DNA from 2 places in the Solibacillus sp. FSL W8-0474 genome. Region 1 is predicted to be linked to the other one. Evidence: riboswitches for the same ligand, from Rfam matches in the RefSeq annotation. Region 1 holds a riboswitch; the other holds the start of a gene.

Region 1 (4,218 bases):
GGTGGAGATAGACTCCAACTTAATGCACCCCAAATCATCATGACCGGTATAAATACAATAAGTGAAAAGGTCGTGAATGGTAGCAAGAACAGCACGACAGCAAACGAAATGATGACAATAATAATACTTTTAGGAGCACCAATCTTATCTGAAAGTGCGCCTCCAAATGCGCCACCACTCACTGCGGCAATCCCGAATAATAGATAACAAAGACTGATCCAGCTTGAATTCAGGTTAAGCTCCGTTTCCAGAAATGGAGTGAAATATGCATATATTGTATAATGTCCTGCCAGCATAAACATCGTGGCAAGATGGGCTGTACCAATTTTTGAACTGGCAACGGCCTTTAATTGTTGTGAAAGTGGAACGGCCATTTCACCAGGAATGCGCTCTAAATAAATAGAAATCAGGATAAAAGAGCCTACCGATAATATGGCAATCCCTAGGAAAATAACACGCCAACCGAAATAATCGGAAATTAAAATTCCAAGTGGTACACCTAATACAAGCGAAGAACTAATACCCATATAAATAAGACCTAGCGCCTTTGCTCGATGTGTCGGAGCTACAACTTTTGCAGCGATTATTAAAGAGAGCACAGTAATCAGTGATGTACTCATGGCACTTAAAACACGGGCAATCATCATAAAGGTATAATCCGTACTGAAATAAGTCATGATATTACTGATGAAAAATATAAACAACGAAATAAGGTATAACTTTTTCCGTTCGACCTTACTCGTTAAAACTAATAGCACTGGACCGGCAATCGCATAAATAAGAGCGAATACCGTAATTAGCTGCCCGGCACTGCTTATTGAAATATTCAAATCCGTTGCAATAATTGGAAGAATACCGCCAACGATTAATTCAACCAAACCTACAGCAACAGTTGATAATGCGAGTATAATAACTTTGAAATTCATAATCTGCTATACATCCTTTCTGATGAAAAATTTAGAAAATAAAAAAATCCTGATTACAAAAAATGAGATTAATCATTTTCTGTAATCAGGATTTTAAGGTTCCTGGTAGAGACCCTCAAGCCGTATCCTTGAGGTTATACAGTACTATATTACTATATTGTTGTGTAATAAAACGAGCACTTGAATAGTTTACTAGCTTTCATTTGATTTATCAAGTTTTAACTTTGAAATTGATTTCACTTCACTATTAGTAAAGCTATTTTCCTCATAATGACACGGTAGAGGAAGCCGCCAATTATAGTGAATGGCTGACAAACGTATGGTAACTACAATAACAACGATGAGTGTAAGTGCTAGAGGTGAGCTCCAGCCTAGCCAAATAGAGAGGGCACATAGAATCGTTAATATTGCGTGAATTTCTTCCTTCAATGCAAGTGGTTTTCGACCAGCGATCACATCCCGCATGACTCCGCCGCCGACACCAGTAAATAGGGCAGCCAAAATCATCACGCCTAAATTATTGGAATAAACTTCACTCGCCAGCATGGCACCTTGAAGTGCGAAGGAAGCAAGCCCAATTGAATCAAAAAACATTCCCCACCTTCTCCAATGATCAATCCATTTTAGCGGAATTAATACGATGATCATTAATGTTATGAACACTGTTAAAATAGTGGATTGCTCCCACAGTTCAGTAGCAGGAATCCCTATAATTACATTGCGGATTAGCCCTCCTCCAAACGCTGTAATAAAACCTAAAGCAAATACACCTATAAATGAAAATCTCGCTTCAAGCGCGACAAATGCTCCCGTTGCTGCGTATGAAATAATCCCGATAAAATGAAGAACAATCCATGACATCTTTATATAACCTCCTTTAAAATACAAAAAACTCCACCACAAGACGTCTTTTAAAAAGACCTTGTAGTGGAGTAATAAATTAGCAGTGCCTACTAATGAATCAATCCATTTTATAAAATGCAAATAGCGTTCCAACAAAACAATTATTGGAACTCCATTTATTTCTTTTATTATACTATTTTGTTTTAAAAGAACAAGATAGAGAGAGAAGAGTTTATTTTTTTAAAAGTTATATTGTATAGTTTGAATAAACTAGGGGGTTGTACAAATGGGGAAGAAGGAAACCGTTTTTAATGAAATCGTACGAAAAGTACGTAAAGAGCTATATGGAAAAGGACCGGATAGAATTTATACGCATTTCGTGGAGAATATGGCTGTCACGACGATGTACGGCATTTTGACACCTACTGAAAAATTTATTATTCAATCAGAAGAAGGAAAAAAGGTTATTCACAATGCGAGAACCCAAATGATCCAGGAAATTTATAAGCAACAGGTTCCCGAAGGATTGGAGGAGCTCGTCGGATCAAAGCTGCTTCATTTGTTTTCGGATATAAAGGTTGAAGAGGATATGGCTGTATCGGTTTTTATATTTGAAAAGCCAATCGTGTAGGGGAATAGGTACCATATGTTCAATTATTTCTTTACAATGGACTTTATTTCTAATAGAATGAGGAAAGATTAAAATACCTGAGTTGTTCAGGAGAGGTTCATAGCTGATACCCTCTATAAAAAACTATGGATACATGCATATTATGCCATGTCCATATCGGACGTGGCTTTTTTTTATTGCATCCGGTGGTTTTTTATTGATGATACGCTTACCCCCTCCTTTGGATACTTTGGTATGAATGAAGGAGGGGTTTTTCATGTCTAGTAGACACGAAAAAGATGGTTTAGAGGATTTAACGTTATTAGGAAATCAAAATGTAAAATATGCTTTTGAGTATGCACCAGAAGTGTTGGAGTCTGTTAATAATATGCATGTTGGCCGCGATTATTTTGTGAAATTCAATTGTCCGGAGTTTACGAGTCTTTGTCCCATTACACAGCAGCCGGACTTTGCGACGATGTATATTTCGTATATTCCGGATCAAAAAATCGTGGAGAGTAAATCATTAAAATTATATTTATTTAGTTTCCGTAATCATGGCGATTTCCATGAAGACTGCGTGAATATTATTATGAACGATTTAATCAAGCTGTTAGACCCACGCTACATAGAAGTATGGGGTAAATTTACGCCGCGTGGAGGCATTTCAATTGATCCTTGGTGCAATTACGGTCGTCCGGGCACGAAATATGAGGAAATTGCCAACTACCGTTTAATGAACCATGATTTATATCCAGAAAAAATCGACAACCGTTAAAAATTAAATAGACCTTGCAGGTGAAAGAGGTTATTAGCGACCCTCTATAAAAAACTAAGATTAAACAGCACATAATCTTAGTGCTGTTTTTTCGTTTAAAAGGAGCAAAAAGATGAAGGATGGAAAAGCACTCGTCGTATTTAGCGGCGGACAGGATAGTACAACATGTCTGTTTTGGGCATTGAAAAATTTCAAAGCAGTGGAAGTAGTAACATTTGATTACGGACAACGGCATGCATTGGAAATTGAATGCGCTAAAAAGATTGCCGAAGAACAAAATGTACGACACCATATTTTAAATATGGAGTTACTGAATCAGCTCGCACCAAATGCCTTAACACGTGATGATATTCCAGTGGAAGAAGGGGAAGAGGGCGGATTGCCATCAACCTTTGTACCGGGGCGCAACCTATTGTTTTTATCATTTGCCGGTGTGTTGGCAAGCCAAATTGGCGCGAAGCATATTGTCACAGGTGTATGCGAAACGGATTTCAGCGGTTATCCGGACTGTCGCGATATCTTTATAAAATCGTTGAATGTGACACTGAATTTATCAATGGATAGCTCCTTTGTAATTCATACACCGCTTATGTGGATTGATAAAGCTGAAACATGGGCATTAGCCGATGAGCTTGGCGCATTTGAGTATGTAAGAGAGAAAACACTGACATGTTATAACGGCATTATCGCGGATGGATGCGGGGATTGCCCAGCATGTAAGCTGCGATTACAAGGGATGGAAACGTATTTACACTCGAAGGAAACAGGAGAAGTAGTATGATTAGAATTTTATTTTATTTAGTATCTATTGTGACCGCTAACGTTGTAACAGCACGTTTTGCACCGCTTGAATTGGGAATGTTTATTATACCGATGGGTTCATTTTTAATTGGTGCGACATTTATTTTCCGGGATTTAGTGCAAAATAAATTTGGTCGTAAAAAAACATATGGGTTCATCTTACTGGCCTTAGTTTTATCTGCAACTGTATCGTTCTCATTAGGAGATACGTTAATTATTGTAGCTGCATCTGCACTATCTTTTTTAGTTGCTGAAACGGC
Region 2 (4,218 bases), 280 kb from region 1:
TTACTTCCAATTATTGTGACAAAATCGCCAGGTGCTAAGTGCAAATTAATATTATCCAATGCCATTTTCTCATCGGGTGTTCCTTCGTTAAACACTTTATTGATACTATCCAATTTAAGCAAGGCCATTCCCTCCCTGCTCAACTTTTAATTTTGCCTTTTGTAGTGCCATTCGTTCTTCCAAACGTTTTGCCTTACGTTTCTTTTCTTTATACTTATTAACGATTTGCGGAATTACTAATGCCAAAATAACGATAAATGCTGTTATTAATTTCATATCACCTGAATCCAGCCATTTTACACGCAACGCTAAAGCGTAAATCATACGGTAAATTATTGCCCCGGCAATAACAGCGAAGGTTACGCGTACAATCGATTTAGCACCAAAAATAGCTTCCCCTATAATAACAGAGGCCAAACCGACAACAATCATCCCGATACCTAATCCAACATCCGCAAATTTTGTATATTGCGCAATTAATGCCCCGGACAGTGCAACCATACCGTTTGAAATACCTAACCCTAAAATAACTAATGAATCAGTATTTGCCGAAAAACTGCGAATCATCCGTTTGTTGTCCCCTGTTGCACGAATCGCCAAACCGACTTCCGTTTTTAAGAACCAGTCAACGATAAGCTTAATAATAATCGTCACAACAAGCATAACGGCTAAAATACCCCAAGTTGTTGGCACCGTTGTCATACCCATTGACTTTAAAGCATTTGAGATGACTGAATCAATGCCTAAACTTGCCCAAAAATTATTAAATACTGTAAAAATTGTTTCTGAATTTAAGAGTGGAATATTTGGTCTTGTTACACCCGTATCGGAGCTTAATCCCATAATGCGAAGATTAATAGAATAAAGCGCGATCATCATTAAAATCCCTGCAAGCAGCGGATTGATTTTCCCTTTAGTGTGTAAAATTCCTGTCATACATCCAGCAATAAATCCAGCAACTGTTGCGACCAATGTTGCGAGTATCGGATTATAGCCAAGTACAATCATCATTGCGGCCGTACCTGCACCCGTTACAAAGCTTCCATCAACCGTTAAATCCGGAAAATCCAGCACCCGGAATGTTAAATAAACACCCAGTGCCATAATTGCATAGATGATTCCTTGCTCTACCGACCCAAACAAAGCTGTAAACATCTCGAATCATCTCCTATAATTTTTATCCACTGCACCTTGCGAGCTTATGAGTATCCATTAAAAAGTAGTTAAACGTTAATTCGCGCTAGGACCCTCTAGAATATTAGCCTTGGATTTCATTACGATGACTTTAGGCAGACCTTCTTTGAGGGCACAAGCGCGAATATTTATTCCTGGCTATTTACCAGCATTCAAATTATTGTACTTCTGCTTCCCACTCAGGTTTAACTTCTAAGCCTAAATTTTCTGCAGCCGCTTTATTGATGACTAATTTTAAGTTTGCTGGGTATGCTGCCGGAATTTCAGAAGGAGATTTCCCTTCCAATAAAATTTGAGCTGCCATTTGCCCTGCTTCATAACCGATATCGTAGTAATTAAAACCGTATGCTGCTAACCCGCCACGTGCTACAGAGTCCAATTCACCAACGATTAATGGTAATTTGTTTGCATTTGCTACATCGATAACTGATTCTAATGCATTTACAACTGTGTTATCTGTAATGATGTAATACGCTTCTACTTTACCTAATAATGATTCAGTTGCTTGTTTTACTTCCGCTGATGTTGAAGCAGATGCTTCTACAATTGTAATACCTTCTTTTGCTGCTAATTCTTTAGCAGTTGAAATTTGGGCTACTGAATTTTGCTCTCCAGCGTTATAAACCATCCCGACATTTTTTACACCGAGTTCTTTTAAAAACGCCATTGTTTTTGGCATTGTTTCCGGATGTAAATCAATTGTTCCAGTAACGTTTGCCCCTGGAGTTGCCATTGATTCGATTAATTCCGCACCTACCGCATCGGTTACCGATGTGAAGATAATTGGAATATCAGCAGTTGCACCTTTTGCCGCTTGTGCAGATGGTGTTGAGTTTGCAAAAATCAGGTCTACATTATCGCTTACTAATTGTTGTGCAATTGTCATGTTTGTACTGTTATCTCCATTAGCTGAGTTATCCACATATTCCGCTTTAATTCCTGCATCTTCAATCGCCTTTTTGAATCCTTCTTTTGCAGCATCTAATGATGGGTGCTCTACGATTTGAGTTGTTCCGATTTTAAATGTTTTTGCTTCATCAGTTTGTGCAGACTCTGTTCCTCCGTCACTAGCTGTAGCATTAGTAGCAGTATCTTGCTCTTCTCCACCGCATGCTGCTAAAAGTAAAAGAAGCCCAAATACTAAAAAGGAAAGCTTCGTTAATTTACGTGTCATATAATTTATCCCCCTATTATTCTCTGACGCTTTAAAGCGACGAACTTCATTTGGATGAAGTGTGAATTAAAATTATATTACCTCTTCATTTTCAGATAGTCAATAAGATTTAGAATGTTCAGATATTAAATTGAATTACTCATTATCCCTACATGTTAATTTCGCGCTTTAAACCACTGAATTATATATGTATTATTCAAAATTTTATCATTTGTCAATTTATTGAACTTTGAAGGGAAATTAGTTCTATAATTCTTTACTTTCTTTTTTAATATTGCTATGATTGCAGTTGCTTTGCGTGGTTCGTAACCATCCCACGTTAAAAAACTAGGAGGAATTAATATGAAAGTAAAGTTTCTTGCAACTAGTGCAATTATTGCAGCATTATATATTGCAATAACAATGCTAGTTGCCCCGATTAGTTTTGGACAAGTACAGTTCCGTATTGCCGAAATATTTAATCATCTGATCGCCTTCAACCCCCGTTTTATGCTGGGTGTTGTATTGGGTGTATTTTTTTCCAATTTCCTTATGTCATCTGTCGGTCCAATTGACCTAATTTTTGGCGTAGGACATACTATTCTTACACTTGGTATTTTTATTTTCATCTGTAAGTTTGTAAAAAACATTTGGGCACGTTTAGTTATTAATACGACACTCTTTACGTTTACAATGTTTATCATTGCGGCACAGCTTAACCTAGTGTTGGACTTTCCGTTTTGGGAGACATGGTTATTTGTAGCATTTGGGGAGTTTGTTGTTTTAGCAGTTGGCGCACCTATCATGTACACTTTAAATAAACGACTTGATTTCAAAAAATTGATCTAACATATATCGTTTCACCCACTGGCATTTAGTCGGTGGGTTTTTTGGTTAAGTTTTTTTAGAATTGTTTGACATTTTTATTTTCAGTGTTAGAATAAGCATATTCAAAATATTACATTACGGTAGCAGGTTGCGGGAGCGCGACCACCGTTTCAGTTGAGAAGAGTTTAGTTGAGTAAATTGTTGAATAAGAAGAGTAGCATTTCCCGTTTTGTATAGAGAGCGTATGGCTGGTGAAAATACGTCAAAAGGTAAATGTGAATGGGCCTTATGAAAGCTGCCGGCATTAGTCGGCGGACGGTACCCTGCCGTTATCAGGTTTAAGTGGAGGCTATTTTATAGCTTCAATCGAGGTGGCAACGCGGTGCAGATCGTCCTCAGCAAAAGTTTATTCTTTTGCTGGGGACTTTTTTTATTCCCAAAATTAAAAGGAGTGTGTCGAATGGCAATTCAACAACGTTTTCGTACATCAATGAAAAAAGTGAACGGTGATCTACTGACACCAATCTCCATTTTCCAACGTTTAAAGGGCGAACGAAAATTTCTTTTAGAAAGCTCATCCAAATATGAAGGTAATGGACGCTATTCCTTCATCGGCGTCAATCCAAGAAAAACCTATAGCGGCAACGGACAGCAACTTATTGATAAATCTCATCTATCCAATAGAGAGTACACATATGACGGTGAGCTTATTCAATTGATTAAACAAGTAATGCCGCGCATATCATCACATACCGAATATCCTTTTACAGGCGGGGGGATCGGCTATATTCATGCATTGCAAAAACCATCGCCTGAACTGCAGTTTCATGTTTACGATACACTCGTTATTTTCGATCATTTAACAGACGAGATTGCTGTTTTCCATACGAATATTGAAGCCGAGCAGGAGGAGCCAAATATTGATGTACTGATTGAGCAGTTGTTTACAAGTACAACACCAGAAGAAACATCGTATACCCTAAACCATGTCGAAAATGAACGAAACGGTTATTATGCCGCACAATTTGACGGGGATGCCCTTT

Evidence for each region. Region 1 has a riboswitch for preQ1 ahead of queF (preQ(1) synthase). Riboswitches for the same ligand answer to the same signal wherever they lie in the genome.
Region 2: it holds a riboswitch for preQ1, as region 1 does, so the genes downstream of both, NYE67_RS02440 (QueT transporter family protein) here and queF (preQ(1) synthase) in region 1, are expected to answer to the same signal.

What each region holds. Positions count from the first base shown of each region.
Region 1 is NZ_JBBOQJ010000001.1:198,831-203,048, forward strand. Features, by position in the region: gene NYE67_RS00955 (MFS transporter) at 1-926, opposite strand, end outside; purine riboswitch at 989-1,088, opposite strand; gene NYE67_RS00960 (trimeric intracellular cation channel family protein) at 1,119-1,787, opposite strand; gene NYE67_RS00965 (DUF2294 domain-containing protein) at 2,056-2,400, shown strand; PreQ1 riboswitch class I at 2,487-2,533, shown strand; gene queF (preQ(1) synthase) at 2,657-3,157, shown strand; gene queC (7-cyano-7-deazaguanine synthase QueC) at 3,270-3,938, shown strand; gene NYE67_RS00980 (VUT family protein) at 3,938-4,218, shown strand, end outside.
Region 2 is NZ_JBBOQJ010000001.1:482,340-486,557, reverse strand. Features, by position in the region: gene NYE67_RS02455 (ABC transporter ATP-binding protein) at 1-122, opposite strand, end outside; gene NYE67_RS02450 (ABC transporter permease) at 115-1,155, opposite strand; gene NYE67_RS02445 (ABC transporter substrate-binding protein) at 1,352-2,368, opposite strand; PreQ1 riboswitch class I at 2,661-2,705, shown strand; gene NYE67_RS02440 (QueT transporter family protein) at 2,711-3,196, shown strand; T-box leader at 3,368-3,575, shown strand; gene NYE67_RS02435 (metal ABC transporter ATP-binding protein) at 3,636-4,218, shown strand, end outside.